DNA from 4 places in the Streptomyces uncialis genome. Region 4 is predicted to be linked to each of the others. Evidence: riboswitches for the same ligand, from Rfam matches in the RefSeq annotation. Region 4 holds a riboswitch; each other region holds the start of a gene.

Region 1 (4,205 bases), 3.5 Mb from region 4:
ACCACCCGGGCCAGACGCCGTACGAGCGGTTCCTCGGCAAGTGCCGGGAGCTGAGCGCGCGGGGGGTGCGGTTCAGTGTGGGGATCGTGGGGCTGGCGGAGCATCTGGAGGACGCGCGGCGGCTGCGGGCGGAGCTGCCGGAGGAGGTGTATCTGTGGGTGAACGCCGCGGAGGGGCACACGTACTCCGACGAGGAGGCCGACCGGTGGACGGCGCTGGACCCGCTGTTCCCGTACAGCCGTCATCCGCATCGCAGCGCGGGGCTGCCGTGCCGTACCGGTGAGTCGGTGGTGTCGGTGGACGGTGACGGCACGGTCCGCCGCTGCCACTTCGTCCCGGCGGAGCTGGGCAATCTGTACGACGGCTCCTACCGTGCCGCGCTGGCGCCCCGGCCCTGCCCGCTGACGCTGTGCGACTGCCATATCGGGTACGTGCATCTGGAGACGCTGCCGCTGTACGACGTCTTCGCGGGCGGGGTCCTGGAGCGGATACCGGCCGGGCCGGGCGGCTGAGCCGGGCCGGGCGGCCGGGTCACAGGGGCAGCAGATCGGGGCGCTTGGCCTCCACATGATCGCCGGAGGACTCGCCCCGCAGCCGCCGCCCGATCCAGGGAACGAGGTACTCGCGCGCCCAGTGGATGTCGTCGCGGCGCACTTCGAGGGTGCCCCGGGGCGGCAGCGGGGGCCACGGCTGGTCGGGGTCGGCGGGGACCTCGACGCCGAGCACCTGACCGGCCCGCAGGGCGACCCGGGTGTGGCCCTCGGCCGAGAGATGCAGCCGGTCGCCGTCCCAGGCGCGGCGGTCCTGCACGGTCCGCAGCGACCACAGGTCGAGGACGGGGCATCCGTAACGGTCGGCGATGGCCCGGACATGACCGTTGTAGGTGGCGATCTTGCCGCGGAACCGCCTCAGTACGGGGATGTCACGGGTGTCGAAGCCGGTGGTCACCATCACGGTCGCCACGGTTCCGGTGAGGTCCGCGACGGCGCGCTCGAAGCGTTCGGCGACCTCGTCGGGGTCGGTGCCGGGCCGGATGATGTCGTTGCCCCCGGCGCAGAACGTCACGAGGTCGGGGGCGAGCCGCCGGGCGCGGGGGATCTGCTCCGCGACGATCTGGTCGAGGAGTCGGCCGCGTACGGCGAGGTTGGCGTACCGGAAGCCGTCCTCCGCCAGCCGGTCGGCGAGGAGGACCGCCAGCCGGTCGGCCCATCCCACGAACGCTCCGCCGGGGCCGGGGTCACCGACCCCTTCCGTGAAGCTGTCGCCGATGGCCGCGTAGGACCGGAGGGGGTGCGGTGGGGGGAAGGTCGACTGTGCGCTCACGTCGGCCCATCTTTCACGGCGGGCCGTGACCTACGCCACCGTAATAATGCGCTGAGGGGGGTTGACGGGACGTGAGAAAGGCCATGCCGCTGTTTTGCGCCGGGCAGGAATAGCGGGCGCCCCCGACGACAGCGCGCCGCTCACTGTGCGGTGGCACGCGAACGGGGCCGTATCCGCCGATACGGCCCCGTTCAGGGATGCGGCCGGTGGCCGCGGGAGTCGTCAGATGCCGACGCCCTTCGACCGCAGGTAGGACATCGGGTCGATGTCGGAGCCGTAGTCGGGCGAGGTACGGATCTCGAAGTGCAGGTGCGGCCCGGTGCTGTTGCCGGTGGAACCGGCGAGACCGATCTGGTGGCCGCCCGTGACCGACTGCCCGGCCGAGACGGTGAGCTGCGAGAGATGCGCGTACTGCGAGTACTTGCCGTCGGTGTGCTGGATGACGACCTGGTTGCCGTACGAACCGGCCCATCCGGCCGACACCACGGTGCCGGGGCCGACGGACTTCAGGGGCGTACCGGCGGGCACGCTGAAGTCGACACCGGTGTGGTAGCCGCTGGACCACATGCTGCCGGAGGCGCGGTACCCCGTGCCGACACCGGAGTCGACGGGCCGGGTCCAGCCCGAGTCGGCCTGCTCCGGGGCGGCGGCCTCGGCGGGGGCGGCCTTCGGGGCGGCGGCCTTCGGGGCGGCGGCCTCGGGCTCCGCGGCCTTCGGCTGCGCCTTGGGCGCGGCGGCCTTGGGCGCCTGCGCCTTCGGGGCCTGCGCCTTCGGGGCGGCCGGCTTCGGCGCGGGGGCCTCGGGCGCGGCAGCGGCCTTGGCGCCGATGGTGAGCTTCAGTCCGGGATGGATCAGGCCCGGGTCCGAGCCGACGGTGCCGCGGTTGTCGTCGTAGAGCCGCTGCCAGCCGCCCTGGACGGCCTGCTCGTCGGCGATCTTCGAGAGATGGTCACCGACCTTGACGGCGTACGTCCTGACCTCGGAGGTCTTGACGGCGGTCCGCTCGGCGGGGGCCTGTACGGCGTTCTGGGCGCCGGTCACGGCCGGGGCGGAGTGCGGGGTGGCCGCCTCGGCGCCGGTGGCGCCGATCAGCGGCAGGGCCAGGGCCGCGCCACCGGTTCCTGCGACGGCGATCGACCTGGCTATACGGGTGGACTTGGGACGGCGGTGCTTACCCTTCGCGGGCATGACGTTTTCCTCTCCGGCGCCTGCGAGGTGAGCTGTCGGGTTCGGGCTGGAGATGCCCGGCCGCGCTTTCACGCGGCTTCACCCCGAGCCGGTCCGGTTGCCCGGACACGGCGTACTACCTGTGGGTTCCCCGCTCCTGCCGGTGTCGGGTGACGTTGCGGACCCCGGACGGCGGCAGGACTAGGCGTCCGCCCGGATTGAGCGTGACGCTAGGCGAGCGGGCTCGCCGTGGACAACCAAGACCCCCGGGGCGACCGGCCATTCCTTGATCCAAGGCCGGATTCCCGGTCACCCTGCGTCGACCGCGGAGGTCAGCGGGAGGCTCAATTCCCGGACGGTGAAAGGGCGCCCGGGAGTCCTCGTCCGACACCCAACGTGACAATTATGATCCCGGTCACGGGTATCCGGACCAGGGCACTTTATTCCGGGGCCAGTTCAACTTAATGCCACTAAACAGACATAGAGCATCATCAACCCTTTATCACCACTTGGGGTCTGATCATCCGATGACTGGATGTCGTATCGTCGGAATCGCGCTCGTCGGCGGAGGTGCCGGCGGCGGACCGGGAGGAGCCCCCGCGTGACGCAGCAGATCCCGTCGACCGAGCCCGAACTGACCGGAGTCCGCAACTTCCGTGACGTGGGTGGCCTGCCGACCACGGACGGCAGGCGCGTCCGCCACGGGGTGCTGTACCGCAGCGGGCATCTCGCCCAGGCGACCGCGGAGGACAGCGACTACCTCGCCTCGCTGGGGCTGCACACCATCTTCGACTTCCGCGACTCCGCGGACCGGGGGCTCGACGGTCTCGATGTGGCACTGCCGGGCGTCCGCAACGTGAACGTACCGCTGAGCGATCCGGCCGACGGTACGGAGTTCTGGCAGATGGTCCGGCAGGGGGATCTCGCCCAGCTCCGCGAGCACCTCGCGGAGGGCCGCGCGGCGAACCGCATGGTCGAGGCGTATCGGACGATCATCGAGGAGCGGACCGCCGAGCACGGGCGGGTGCTGCGGTCGCTCGCGGACGGGAGCGTGCCCGCGCTCATGCACTGTGCCGCGGGCAAGGACCGCGCGGGGCTGTCCATAGCGGTGACGCTGCTGGCGCTCGGTGTCGAGCGGGACGCCATCGAGGCGGACTACCTCAAGTCGAACGCGGCGCACCGGCGGTACCGGGTGCGGCGCAGCGAGGCCGCGGTGGACGGGTACGCGCCGGAGGTCATGGAGCTGTTGCGCCCGCTTTTCGACGCGCGGGTCGAGTATCTGGCGGCGGGGTTCGACTCGATCGACCGGCGCTGGGGCAGCACCGAGGCCTACCTGTCCGACGGCCTCGGCCTCACCGCCCCGGACCGTGACCGCCTTCGCGACCGCTTCTTGGCGTAAGGGTCTGTCCGGCTGGACGCACTCCGTTCCTGTGCCGTCGCTCGTGGGTTTCGCGCAGTTCCCCGCGGGTCGCCTTCGCTTGCGCTTCCCAGGTCCGTCCGGCTGGACGCACTCCGTTCCTGTGCCGTCGCTCGTGGGTTTCGCGCAGTTCCCCGCGGGTCGCCTTCGCTTGCGCTTCCCAGGTCTGTCCGGCGTGGCGCACTTCGTTCCTGTGCCGTCGCTCGGTGGTTTTGCGCAGTTCCCCGCGCCCCTTTGGGGCGCGTTCTGCTTGTTCTTCGGGTCGGGGCCGGTCGGGATTCTCCGTCCTCGATCCGAC
Region 2 (4,205 bases), 2.5 Mb from region 4:
TCCGAGGGCACCGACAAGCACTCGGCGGAGGAGTTCGCCGCGGAGCTGGAGCGCTGCGGCGCCACCCTCGACGCCCACGCCGACCATCCCTGTGTGCGGGTCTCCCTCGAAGTGCCCGTCTCCCGGCTGCCGAAGGCCCTCGGGCTGCTCGCGGACGCCCTGCGCGCGCCCGCCTTCGCGGACAGCGAGGTCGAGCGCCTGGTCCGCAACCGCCTGGACGAGATCCCGCACGAGTCGGCCAACCCGGCCCGCCGCGCGGCGAAGGAGCTGTACAAGCGGCTCTTCCCGGCCGAGGTACGGATGTCCCGGCCGCGGCAGGGCACCGAGGAGACCGTCTCGGCGATCGACTCGGCGGCCGTCCGCGCGTTCTACGAGCGGCATGTGCGGCCCGCCACCGCGACGGCCGTCATCGTCGGGGACTTCACCGGTGTCGACGTGGACGAGGTCCTCACGGACACCCTCGGCGCCTGGACGGGCGGTCAGGCCGAGCCCCGGCCCGTGCCCCCGGTGTCCGCCGACGACACCGGGCGGGTCTTCATCGTGGACCGTCCCGGAGCGGTCCAGACCCAGGTCCTCATCGGCCGGGTCGGCGCCGACCGGCACGACCGTGTGTGGCCCGCGCAGGTCCTCGGCACGTACTGCCTGGGCGGCACCCTCACCTCGCGGCTGGACCGGGTCCTGCGTGAGGAGAAGGGCTACACCTACGGGGTGCGGGCCTTCGCGCAGGTGCTGCGGTCGACGGCGGACGGATCGGGCGCGGCGATGCTCGGCATCTCCGGTTCCGTCGACACGGGCTCCACCGGCCCGGCGCTCGACGACCTCTGGAAGGTCCTGCGCACCCTCGCGCGGGAGGGCCTGACGGACCCCGAGCGGGATGTCGCCGTGCAGAACCTCGTCGGGGTCGCCCCGCTCAAGTACGAGACGGCCGCGGCCGTCGCGGCCACCCTCGCCGACCAGGTCGAGCAGGAGCTCCCGGACGACTTCCAGGCGCAGCTCTACCAGCGGCTCGCCGCGACCGGCACCGTGGAGGCCACCGCGGCCGTCGTGAACGCCTTCCCGGTGGACCGTCTGGTGACCGTCCTCGTCGGGGACGCGGCGCAGATCGAGGAGCCCGTGAAGGCCCTCGGCCTCGGTGAAGTGACCGTGGTCGGCGGCCAGTAGTCCGCCCGCTTTCCGTGTCACCCCGGCCCCCGGCCGGTCGGACCGTCCGACCGGCCGGGGGCCGTCGTACCCCGCCGTGAGCCGCCCCACGGACACGCGTGGGGGCCGTCGCCGGGATCCAGGTCCGCCACCTCCGACCGCCGCCCCCACGGGCGTGTGTGGGGGCGGTGCCGCGTTCCCGCGCGCCCTGGCGCCGCCTCATCCGCCGTCAGGAACCGGCCACCGCGCCCCGGTCCGGCGCGTCCGGCAACGACTCCTTTGTCCTGAAACCGGTGCGCTGCCCCGTCCCGGGTGTGGCGTGCGCTACAAAATCGATGATTCGTTTGTCGATCGAAAGATCCTCCCCTTAGCGTCGGTCCGGCTGTTCGTCGTGCAGTACGCCGCACCCGCGGCAGCGGGCAGTCATCGCCGAGTCCCCGTACGGCGCGAGCCAGGGGAGCCGGGGACCCAACCGTCCCTGGGGTGAATCGGACGCCCGTCGCCTCGCGCGGAGGGGGCCCGTAGGAGACCTTCCTGCTCCGAACCCGTCAGCTAACCCGGTAGGCGAGAAGGAAGGAAAGGACCACCCACTCCATGGCGTTCACCCGCGCCACCGGGAAGCACCGCCGTCCGAGCAGAATGTCGCGGACCACCGCGAACGTCGCCGGCGTCGCCACCCTCACCACCACCGGTGTCATCGGTACCCTCGCCTCCCCCGCGCTCGCCGCGGAGGACACCTCGCTTGAGGACACGGGCCTCACCAAGACCATCTCCATCGGCGACGCGGTCGCGGGCGAGATCGACGCCCAGGCCACCGCCCAGCAGATCGCGGCCCAGGAGAGCGCCGCCAAGGAGCACGCCGAGGCGGAGGCCAAGCAGCGCGCCGCCGAGCAGAAGCGCCAGGCGGAGGCCGACGCCAAGAAGGAGCGCGAGGCACGGGAGCGCGCCGCGCGCGAGGCCGAGCGCAAGCGACTGAACACCTTCGTCAGTCCGATCGCCGGCAGCCATGTGTCCACGTCCTACGGCGCGGGCGGCGCCGTCTGGTCCTCGGGCACCCACACCGGTATCGACTTCCACGCCGAGACCGGCACCGTCGTGCAGTCCGTCGGCTACGGCACCGTCGTGGAGGCGGGCTGGGGTGGCGCGTACGGCAACAACGTCGTCATCAAGATGCACGACGGCACGTACACCCAGTACGCGCATCTGCTCTCCGTCGCCGTACAGGCCGGCCAGGCCGTCACCACGGGTCAGCAGATAGGCATCTCCGGCGCCACCGGCAACGTCACCGGGTCGCACCTCCACTTCGAGGCCCGCGCCACCGCCGACTACGGCTCCGACCTCGACCCGCTCGCCTATCTGCGCGGACACGGCGTCAACCTCTGAGCGCGCCGCCCGGCCCCCGGGGCGCGTCCGGCGGACCCGCCCCGAGGACCGGCGCACACCCCCCACGCGCGCGCACGTGACGGACGAGGGCACAGGGACGACCTCCCGTCGCGCACCCCCCGAAAGCCCCGGCTCCACGCCGGGGCTTTTCGCTGTCCCGTACCGCTTCGGTTGTCCAAAAACATCATCGGAATACCGTGCGCCGTCGGAAATCGCCGCGCGCTGCAATAGAGTCTCCGGATCAGCGGCGATCGACCGCGACTCGCGGTGATTCAGGCGGAGGTCCGGTCATGCGTATTCCCGCGCACTCGGTATGCACGGCCATCCGGGACGACATCATCAGCGGCGCGCTGGAACGCGGCAGCAGACTCACCGAGGAGGTCCTCGCCCGCCGCTACGGTGTCTCCCGCGTCCCGGTGCGCGAGGCGCTGCGCACCCTGGAGGCGGAGGGGTTCGTGGTGGCGCGGCGCCACGCGGGTGCCTGCGTCGCCGAACCGACCGTCCAGGAGGCCGCGGACCTGCTGGACGCCCGCGCGCTCCTGGAGCCGCTGGGGGCCGCCCGCGCGGCCCAGCGCCGGACCGACGCGCATCTGAAGGTGCTGCGCGGACTCGTGAAGCTCGGCCAGGACCGGGCCAGAAGCGGGACCAGCGACGATCTGCGGGCCCTGGACGGCTGGTTCCACGAGACCCTCGCCCAGGCCTCCGCCAGCCATCCCCTGACCTCGCTGCTCACCCAGCTGCGGCACAAGATCGCCTGGATGTACGTGGTCGAGCCCGCCGCGTACCCCGCCGAGACCTGGACGGAGCACGGCGCGATCGTCGACGCGGTGGCCCGTGGTGACGCCGAGCGGGCCCGCGCGCTGATGGCCGCGCACACCGAACGCGCCGCCTCCGCGTACCACCGGCGGGTCCCGGGCCGCCCGGAGCCCCGCAACCGCTCCCGGCTGTCGCCGCATCCGCAACATCCCGTACACACAACAGGCGGCCTTCGGTAACAAAGCGGCCTTATACAGGGAAGCGCAATTCCGGAAGCGGTATTCACATGGACCGTGAGAATGCGAATCCGGTCCGACGGTGCGGAATCGCCGTGCCCATTTCCGGTGAATTCCTGATGGTGCGATCGGTGTCGGTATTTTTTGTGGCGCGGTTATGGACGCGTGCCGGCGGGGCTGGGGCGGCAGCAGGGCGACGAAAAGGGCGATGCCCGCTGTCGCGGACATCGCCCTGTGCTCACCGTGACCGGGGTCGCACGCTCCCGGTTCAGACGGTCTCGGGGAGCTCGTCCAGACCCTCGGCGACCAGCTTCGCGAGCCGGTCCAGCGCCGCGTCCGCGCCGTCCGCGCCGGATGTCAGGACGACCTCCTCGCCGCCCTGGGCGCCGAGGCCGAGCACCGCGAGCATGGAGGCGGCGTTCACCGGGTCGCCGTCGCCCTTGGCGATCGTCACCGGGACGCCGGCAGCGGAGGCCGCACGGACGAAGATGGAGGCGGGACGGGCGTGGAGACCCTCGGCCCAGCCGACGTTGACGCGGCGCTCAGCCATGTGATGCCCTTCGGGTGCTCAAGGTTGCGATTCGCTGTGCATGGTTGTCTAGACCAGTGTCCCACAGCGGGGTACGCCGACCCCGGGCCGACCGGGCCGCGTGTCCGTGTCCGCTTCACCTGAGGGGCCACCCCCGGGCC
Region 3 (4,205 bases), 1.2 Mb from region 4:
ACCGTGGGGTTGCCTCGGGAGTCCAGGATTTCCCGGGCTACGACGACGTCGATGGACGGCACGAGCATCTCCTTCTGGGATGTGACGCGGGTACGCGGGGCCGGTGGTCCCGCCGCACCTGAGCCTAACGGCCTGCGGGGCGTCGGCCACTCAGCGGGCCGCCCTGTGGACAAACGGAAACCAAATTGTTCCGTGATCAAACAAATGGGGGGACGGAGGATCATCCGAGCGGGTCGCCTTCGCTTGCGCTTCCGAGGATTTCCTGTGCTGGGCGTACTTGTTCCCGTGCGGGTACGTCCGGGGGTGCGCGGTTCCCTGCGGGTCGCCTTCGCTCGCGCTTGCGAGGTCTGCCCGGGTGGGCGCACTTGTTCCCGTGCGGGCCGCCCGTGGGTGCGCAGTTCCCCGCGCCCCTGGGTGCTGCCCCCTTGCGGTCGCTCTTCGGGTGCGGGTCCGCCCTCGTCTTTGCGCAGTTCCCCGCGGGTCGCCTTCGCTCGCGCTTGCGAGGTCTGTCCGGGTGGGCGCACTTGTTCCCGTGCGGGCCGCCCGTGGGTGCGCAGTTCCCCGCGCCCCTGGATGGTGCCCCCTTGCGGTCGCTCTTCGGGTGCGGGTCCGCCCTCGTCTTTTGCGCGGTTCCCTGCGGGTCGCCTTCGCTCGCGCTTGTGAGGTCTGTCCGGGTGGGCGCACTTGTTCCTGTGCGGGCCGTCCGGGGGTGCGCAGTTCCCCGCGCCCCTGGGTGGTGCCCCCTTGCGGTCGCTCTTCGGGTGCGGGTCCGCCCTCGTCTTTGCGCAGTTCCCCGCGGGTCGCCTTCGCTCGCGCTTGCGAGGTCTGTCCGGGTGGGCGCACTTGTTCCCGTGCGGGCCGCCCGGGGGTGCGCAGTTCCCCGCGCCCCTGGGTGCTGCCCCCTTGCGGTCGCTCTTCGGGTGCGGGTCCGCCCTCGTCTTTTGCGCAGTTCCCCGCGCCCCTGGGTTTCTTGTGCTGGGCGTACTTTTCCCGCACAGGTCGTTCGTGGGTGCGCAGTTCCCCGCGCCCCTTTGGGGGCGCCCAGTTGGGGCCGGCGATCAGGGTGCGGGCTGTCAGCGACCGGGGCCGGGGTTCAAACCACCCTCCTCGCGGACTCGCTCGGCTACGGGAGGGGGTGGGCGGGAATCTCTGCTCGCAGACTCCGATGCTCTTCAGTCCGGCAAGGACACGTCGTACCGAGCGTGTCGGATCGAGGACGGAGAATCCCGACCGGCACCGACCCGAAGAACCGACCGGACGCGCCCCCAAGGGGCGCGGGGAACTGCGCGAAACCCACGGACGACGGCACAGGAACGAAGTGCGCCCAGCCGGACAGACCTCGGGCCCGGCCAGCGGGGGGGGGAGCTCCGGAAAGGGGGCCGCCCCGACGCGGGCGGGTGCGTCGGGGCGGGCTTCCCGGCCGGGGCGGGGTGCGGCCCGGCCGGGTGGGGGATGGTTCAGGGAACCGGGGGTCCTGGGATCAGGACAGGTGGAGCTGCTGACCGGGGAAGATGAAGTCCGCGTCGTCGACGATGTCGTCGTTCAGCTCGAACAGCTTCTGCCAGCCACCCTTGACACCCTCGGCGTCGGCGATCGCGCTCAGCGTGTCACCGGTCTTGACCTTGTACTCGCCGTCGCCCTTCTCGACCTTCTTGCCGGTCGGGGTCTCGATCTTCTCGGCGGGCGCGGCGGGCTTCGGCGCCTGGCTCGGCGCGGCGGCCGGAGCGCGGTCCTGCGAACGCGAGGCGCGCTGCTCGGTCTCCTGCTGCGGCTGCGGCGCGGGAGCGCTCTGCTGCGGCTGCTGCTGGGGCTGGGTCTGCTGCGGCTGCGGCTTCGGCTGCTCGGCGGCGCCGCCACCGTACGCGGCACCGGACAGGCCGACACCACAGCTCGGCCAGGCACCCTTGCCCTGACCGGCGAGGACCTTCTCGGCGATCTCGATCTGCTGGGACTTGGTGGCCTGGTTGGCGGTGGCCGCGTACGCGGTGCCGCCGAAGGCCGCCCAGGTGGAGGCGGAGAACTGGAGGCCGCCGTAGTAACCGTTGCCGGTGTTGATCGACCAGTTGCCGCCGGACTCGCACTGGGCGACGGTGTCCCACTCGGACGCGGTGGCGGCGGAAGCGGTGCCCGCGGCCATCAGCGGGGCGGCGACGGCCGCGCCGGTCACACCGGCGAGGGCGACGATACGGGTGGCCTTGCTGGGCTTGCGGTGCTTGCCCTTGCCGGAAAGCAGCATGAAGTCATCCCCTCACCGACGCCTACGAGGTGAGCTGTCGGGTTCGGGCCGAATGAGTTGCCCGGCCGCGCGTCTGGCGCGCGGCTCCACCCCTAGCCGGTCGGCTTCCGTGTCCCGCAGTCCTGTCGACTCCGTGAACGGTCGCGCCCGGCGCTTACCTTGGGTCCCCCGCTCCTGCCTACGGCGCTTTACGCGTCGAGTGTTCCCGAGCCTCCGTCGGCAGGATTCGGCGTGACGGCGATCGGTGCCCGCAGTGGCGAGCGGTCCTGACCGTACGCATGGGCGCGGCCGGAATTCAAAGCTCACCCCGGCCGGTGAGACTCATGTCTCACTTCCGCCCCATGCGCCAAAAGCGGACATTCAGTGCGAACTACAGCTTCTTCTTGGCTGTTTCGGGCACCAGATCAAGGCTCTGGCCAGGCAGGATCAGGTCGGGGTCGGTCCCGACGGTCCCCTTGTTGCCGTCATAGAGGGCGCTCCAACCACCCTCGACACCCTGGGAGTCGGCGATGTCCCACAGGTTGTCGCCCGACTGCACCGTGTACGACTTGTCCAGTTCGTCACGGGTTGTCCCGCCGCGTGAGGCATGTCGTCCGGCCGGGTCACCGGCACGGGAGTCGACGGCCTCCTCGGTCGCCGGGCCGCCGCGGTGGCGGCCCGCGCCGGTGTCCTCACCCGTGGCCGGGTCGGCGGTCGCGCTCGGCGAAGCACCGTCCGTCGACTCCGACTTGGGGGACTCGTCCGGCGAGGTCTCGGCACCGGTCGGCGCGGTCGTCCCGTCGGTGCTGCCCGTACCGCCCGTGCTCTTGCCGGCCTCCGGCTCGTCCGTGGCCGTGGCCGTGGCGTCGCCCGCCCCGGTCGTCGGGGCGGCGGACGGGGACGCGTCCGTAGCCGCCTCCGTGGCCGTACCGGTCTTCGCGGCGCGCTCCTTGTCGCGGGCGTCGCCCTTGGCGCCGAGCCCGCGGGGCGTCGTGTTCGTGGCGGAGCCCGACGTGTCGGACGACTGACTCGGCGAAGGCGATGTCCCCTTCTTCCCGGACGTACCGGACGAAGGGGCCGGGGTGGCGGCCTTGCCGTCCGAACCGCCGGGCTTCGCCGCGGCGGACGGCAGGACACCCGGGTCGACGTCCGCGGGCGGGGCGTCCTTGGTGAGGCCGACGGAGACACCGCAGCCGGGCCAGGCACCGGGACCCTGTGCGGCGAGGACCCGCTCCCCGACGGTGATCTGCTGGGAGCGGCTGGCCTGGTCCGGCCCGGTGGCGTAGGCGAGCCCGCCGTACTCCGTCCAGGTCTCCTGGGACAGCTGGAGCCCGCCGTAGAAGCCGTTGCCGTCGTCGGCGCTCCAGGCGCCGCCGCTCTCGCACTCGGCGAGCCGGTCCCAGGTTCCCGCCTCAGCGGCGGTGGCACCGGTCGCGCCGAGCAGTGGAATGGCGATCGCCGAGCCGGTGACCCCGGCTGCGACGACCAGAGCGGGTGCCTGACGAGGGCGACGGTGACGACCGTTCCCGGAGCGCATACGGGGGCCTTTCGTGGGACGTCAGGGGCAACGCGGCGGGTGGGGACCGCCGGGTCGACGTGAACGTAGCGGCTCTCGAACGTTTGTCACAAGTCGATGCAGCGCAGATCACGTGGAAGTCACGGAGCTGACATACCGTCAACAGCTGCGTTCCGGACAACCGGTGAGAAGCTGACGGGCAGGGTCCGCAGGCCCCGCATGATGAGCCCGCCGCGCCATCTCAACTCCTCGGGCGCCGCCGCGAGTTCGAGGTCCGGAAGCCGTGTCAGCAGGGCCGCCAGCGCGATCTGTCCCTCCATCCGGGCGAGGGGCGCGCCCAGGCAGTAGTGGATGCCGTGGCCGTAGCCGAGATGCGGATTCTCGCGGCGCGTCAGATCGAGGGTGTCGGGGCGGTCGAATCGCGCCGGATCGCGGTCGGCGGCGGCGAGGACGACGAGTACGGGGTCCCCGCGC
Region 4 (4,205 bases):
TCATCGCCGTACCCGCCGCGCCCGGAGTTTCAGCAGGGTGCTGCCCTGGCTGCTGATCGTGGCGGGCGTGGTCTACGACGAGCTGACCCCCGTCCGCTACACCGCCGCCCCGCTCTTCGCCGCCGCCCCGCTCGCCGCCGCGCCCTTCTACGGCCGCCGCGGCACCCTGCTGACCGGGGCCGCGGCCTGTCTCGCCGCGTTCGGGATGCGCGCGGAGGACGGGGTCGCCCGGAGCGAGTCGCTCACCGACATCGCGACGATCGTCACCGTCTCCGCGCTCGCCCTCGCCATCAACCGGCTCTCCCGCCGCAGCGACGCCAAGCTCGCGACCGCCCGGGAGATCGCCGAGGCCGCCCAGCGCGCCGTCCTCCCGGAGCCCGCCGACCGGATCGGCGGGCTCGACATCGCCGCCCACTACGAGGCCGCGCAGGCCGGCGCGGCGATCGGGGGAGACCTGTACGCCGTCCAGGACACGCCGTACGGAGTGCGGCTGGTGCTCGGTGACGTACGGGGCAAGGGGATGGGCGCGGTCGCCGCGGTCGCCGTCCTCATCGGGGCCTTCCGTGAGGCGGCCGAGCAGGAGAGCACCCTGGAGGCGGTCGCCCAGCGGCTGGAGCGGGCGCTCGCCAGGGAGGGGCTGCGGCGCCGGGGCGTGGACGACGAGGAGGGGTTCACCACCGCCGTCCTCGCCGAACTCCCGCACGGCGAGGAGCTGCTGCGGACCCTCAACCGCGGACATCCGCCGCCCCTGCTGCTCGCCCCGGACGGGGGACTCACCGTCCTCGAACCGGGCCGCTTCGCCCTTCCGCTCGGGATGGCCGACCTCGGGAGCTGGCCCGACGAGACCGACGAGACGGGCTTCCCGGCGGGCTCGACGCTGTTCGTCCACAGCGACGGACTGTCCGAGGCCCGCGACCGGCACGGCGTGTTCTTCGACCCGGCGGCATGGCTGCGCGGTCGGACCTTCGGCGGACCCGACGCCCTGCTCACCGCCGTCACCGCCGGGGTCGTCACCCACACGGGCGATGGCACCAGCGACGACATGGCCCTGCTGGCCGTCCGCAGGCCCTGACGGACCCTCCAGGGGACTTCAAAGGCCCCCGGAACTCTCCAGGGGACTCCAAAGGCCCCCCCGGAACTCTCCAGGACGCGGGATCGCGTACGAGAACGTGCGGAGCGGTCGGATCGGGTGCGGTCGCGCGGGGGTGCGTGGTGCGGGGTGCGTGCTGCGTGGTGCGTAGTGCGGGGTGCGCGGCCGGCCGGGCGGGGGGCGGAGGGGCCGGGCGCGGGCCCGTCCATCGGCGGGGGCGGCCTCGCGCGCCGTCCCGCCCCCGCCCCTGCGTCACCCCGCCCGCGCGCCCCCTCACACGCCGTAGCCGCCCCCTCCCGTTCGTATAACAACTGAGCAACCATCAATGTGACGTCGGCATGAAAGGGAATACCGACATGCCGTCAACTCGCCCCGTTCCGCCCGCCCGTGTCCCGATAAGTCCTGGCCAACGGCGTTAACGATCAGTCGGAAGCGCTTGGAATCCGGCCCCCAGGTCTATTAACGTTCGATAACGCAGCGCGGTCGTCCCAGCCGTCACAAGAGACGGCTCCGCGCGCACGCGCCGAATTCCGCAAGGGAACCGGGGAACCATTCCTTGGGGTGAATCGGACATCCTTCATGTGAAGGACGTCCGTAGGAGACCTTCCTGCTCCGAACCCGTCAGCTAACCCGGTAGGCGAGAAGGAAGGAAAGGAGTACGCCTCAGTGGCGTCAAACCGGCCTGCCCCCGAACCTCTCTACGCGCCTAAACCGACGGTGGACGGGCCTCACGCTTCCTCCCACGGGCAGGTGTTCGGCCCCGCGGTCACCGACGACGAGGTCCGGGAGGTCTGGAACCCGACCGCCGAGACCGTCCGGCCGGTCCGCGGCAGGCACCGCGTGGCCAAGCAGCGCGGCGGACTCGCCCGCAGCTCCACGGTCCTCGGTGTCGGCGTCATCGCCGCCGTCGGCGCGGGCGGCATCGCCACCGCGCAGGGCGGCAAGCCCCCGATCAAGATATCGATGCCGGACCTCGGCTCGATGATGTCCGGCGACGAGAAGCCCGAGGAGCCCGGCACCGGCCCCGCGCAGCAGGCCGCCGCCCCCCTCACCAGCGCGGGCGTCACCGGCGCCGACGCCGCCGAGGGCACCACCGACGCGGGCGAGGTACTGCGCGCCCGCATCCTCCAGCAGGCCGAGCAGCAGCAGGACCAGGCCGACACCGCCGCCCGCGCCGCCGCCGAGAAGAAGGCCGCCGACCAGGCGGCCCAGGACGCGGCCGCCGCCGAGGCGGAGCTGAAGGCCAAGGCCAAGGCGGAAGCCGAGGCCAAGGCCAAGAAGGCCGAGGAGAAGGCGAAGGCCGAGGCGGAGGCCAAGCGGCTGAAGGAAGAGGCCGAGGCCAGGGCCAAGGCCGAGAAGGAGCGCCTCGAACAGCTCGCGCGCAGCTTCTCCCTCCCCCTCGCCTCGTTCACGCTGACGTCGACGTACGGCCAGTCCGGCGCCATGTGGTCGTCCGGCTCGCACACCGGCCTCGACTTCGCCGCCCCGACCGGCACCCCGCTCAAGGCCATCCACAGCGGCACCATCACCGAGGCCGGCTGGTCCGGCTCGTACGGCTACCTCACCGTGCTGACCCTCGACGACGGCACCGAGCTCCGGTACGCCCACCAGTCGTCGATCGGTGTGAGCGTCGGTCAGAAGGTCTCCACCGGCGAGATCATCGGCCGCGTCGGCGCCACCGGCAACGTCACCGGCGCCCACCTGCACCTTGAGGTCAAGCTGGGCAGCGGCAGCGTCGACCCCGCCGCGTACCTCCGCGGCAAGGGCCTGTCGATCTAGGCGTCAACCCGCCCCCCACCGCTGGAACGCCGGCGGTCCTGACGATCACCCCCCGACGTCAGGGCCGCCGGTTCCCGTTCGCGGACGGATTCCGGCCCCTCGACGGTGTTGAGTAGGACCATGACTTCCTTGCGCCCTCTCGGCTCCTCCGGGCTCGACGTATTCCCGCTCGGACTCGGCGGCAACGTCTTCGGCTGGACGGCGGACCGGTCCGACACCTTCGCCGTCCTCGACGCCTACGCCGCCGCAGGCGGCAACTTCCTCGACACCGCCGATGTCTACTCCGCCTGGGTGGACGGTCATCAGGGCGGTGAGTCCGAGACGCTGATCGGCCAGTGGCTCGCCGCGCGCGGCAACCGCTCCGACATCGTCGTCGCCACGAAGGCCGGCTCGCACCCCGACTTCAAGGGGCTGTCCGCCGCCACCGTCAAACGCGCCGCCGACGCGTCGCTGAAGCGGCTGGACACCGACCACATCGACCTCTACTACACGCACTTCGACGATCCGACGGTCCCCGTGGAGGAGATCGTCACCGCGCTCGACGAACTGGTGCGCGCGGGCAAGGTCCGGGCCGTCGGCGCGTCCAACCTGACTGCCGAACGGCTCCAGGAGTCACTCGACTTCGCCGACCGCGAGGGCCTGACCCGGTACTCCGTGCTGCAACCGGAGTACAACCTGGTCTCCCGTGACACCTACGAGGGCCGCCTCCAGGCGGTCGCCTCCCGCTCCGGTATCGCGGCCGTCCCGTACTTCGCGCTCGCCTCGGGGTTCCTCACCGGCAAGTACCGGCCCGGTGCCACCGTGGGCAGCGCCCGTTCCGGTTCGGCCGCAGCCCATCTGGGGACCGAGCGCGGTCAGCGCGTCCTCGCCGCCCTCGACACGGTCGCGGCGGACCGGGGCGCCGAGGTCGCCACGGTCGCCCTCGCCTGGCTGGCCGCCCGCCCGACGGTCGCCGCCCCGCTCGCCAGCGCCCGCAACCCGGAACAGCTCCCCGCGCTGCTCGCCATGGCCGACCTGGAGCTCACCCCCGAGGACCTCACCCTCCTGACGGAGGCTTCCGCCTGACGGCGCGTACACCGATCCGGCTGTCGTCGGTCGTCGTGAGCCGCCCTCAGCCGTCGTTCCGGCCCGGGGCCGCGTACGGGTTGTACGGGGCCGGGGTGCCGGAGCCGTACGGGCCGCCCTGGCCGGGCACGGGACCGGTGCCCGGCTGGACCGGCGGGTAGCCGTACCCGGGACCCGGCTGTCCGTGGGCCGGATCCGGTTGGCCGTGACCGGGCACCGGCTGTCCGTGGCCCGGGTAGCCGTACCCCTGTCCGTACGGGGGCACCTGTCC

What was found. A riboswitch is a leader RNA that binds a small molecule or an ion and turns the genes downstream of it on or off. The one in region 4 is predicted to bind cyclic di-AMP.
Region 1: linked by a shared signal. The riboswitch ahead of OG711_RS06450 (M23 family metallopeptidase) and the one ahead of OG711_RS21105 (M23 family metallopeptidase) in region 4 are both predicted to bind cyclic di-AMP.
Region 2: linked by a shared signal. The riboswitch ahead of OG711_RS10345 (M23 family metallopeptidase) and the one ahead of OG711_RS21105 (M23 family metallopeptidase) in region 4 are both predicted to bind cyclic di-AMP.
Region 3: linked by a shared signal. The riboswitch ahead of OG711_RS16165 (transglycosylase family protein) and the one ahead of OG711_RS21105 (M23 family metallopeptidase) in region 4 are both predicted to bind cyclic di-AMP.

Annotation. Positions count from the first base shown of each region.
Region 1 covers NZ_CP109583.1:1,619,861-1,624,065, forward strand. Annotated here, with positions in the region: gene OG711_RS06440 (STM4011 family radical SAM protein) at 1-512, shown strand, start outside; gene OG711_RS06445 (SGNH/GDSL hydrolase family protein) at 532-1,323, opposite strand; gene OG711_RS06450 (M23 family metallopeptidase) at 1,546-2,511, opposite strand; cyclic di-AMP (ydaO/yuaA leader) riboswitch at 2,514-2,634, opposite strand; gene OG711_RS06455 (tyrosine-protein phosphatase) at 3,092-3,889, shown strand.
Region 2 covers NZ_CP109583.1:2,537,527-2,541,731, reverse strand. Annotated here, with positions in the region: gene OG711_RS10350 (M16 family metallopeptidase) at 1-1,161, shown strand, start outside; cyclic di-AMP (ydaO/yuaA leader) riboswitch at 1,558-1,721, shown strand; gene OG711_RS10345 (M23 family metallopeptidase) at 1,735-2,523, shown strand; gene OG711_RS10340 (GntR family transcriptional regulator) at 2,814-3,518, shown strand; gene OG711_RS10335 (HPr family phosphocarrier protein) at 3,784-4,065, opposite strand.
Region 3 covers NZ_CP109583.1:3,925,986-3,930,190, forward strand. Annotated here, with positions in the region: gene eno (phosphopyruvate hydratase) at 1-62, opposite strand, end outside; gene OG711_RS16165 (transglycosylase family protein) at 1,481-2,236, opposite strand; cyclic di-AMP (ydaO/yuaA leader) riboswitch at 2,241-2,432, opposite strand; gene OG711_RS16170 (transglycosylase family protein) at 2,607-3,752, opposite strand; gene OG711_RS16175 (cytochrome P450 family protein) at 3,872-4,205, opposite strand, start outside.
Region 4 covers NZ_CP109583.1:5,080,710-5,084,914, forward strand. Annotated here, with positions in the region: gene OG711_RS21100 (PP2C family protein-serine/threonine phosphatase) at 1-1,072, shown strand, start outside; cyclic di-AMP (ydaO/yuaA leader) riboswitch at 1,602-1,745, shown strand; gene OG711_RS21105 (M23 family metallopeptidase) at 1,757-2,869, shown strand; gene OG711_RS21110 (aldo/keto reductase) at 2,990-3,934, shown strand; gene OG711_RS21115 (PrsW family intramembrane metalloprotease) at 3,981-4,205, opposite strand, start outside.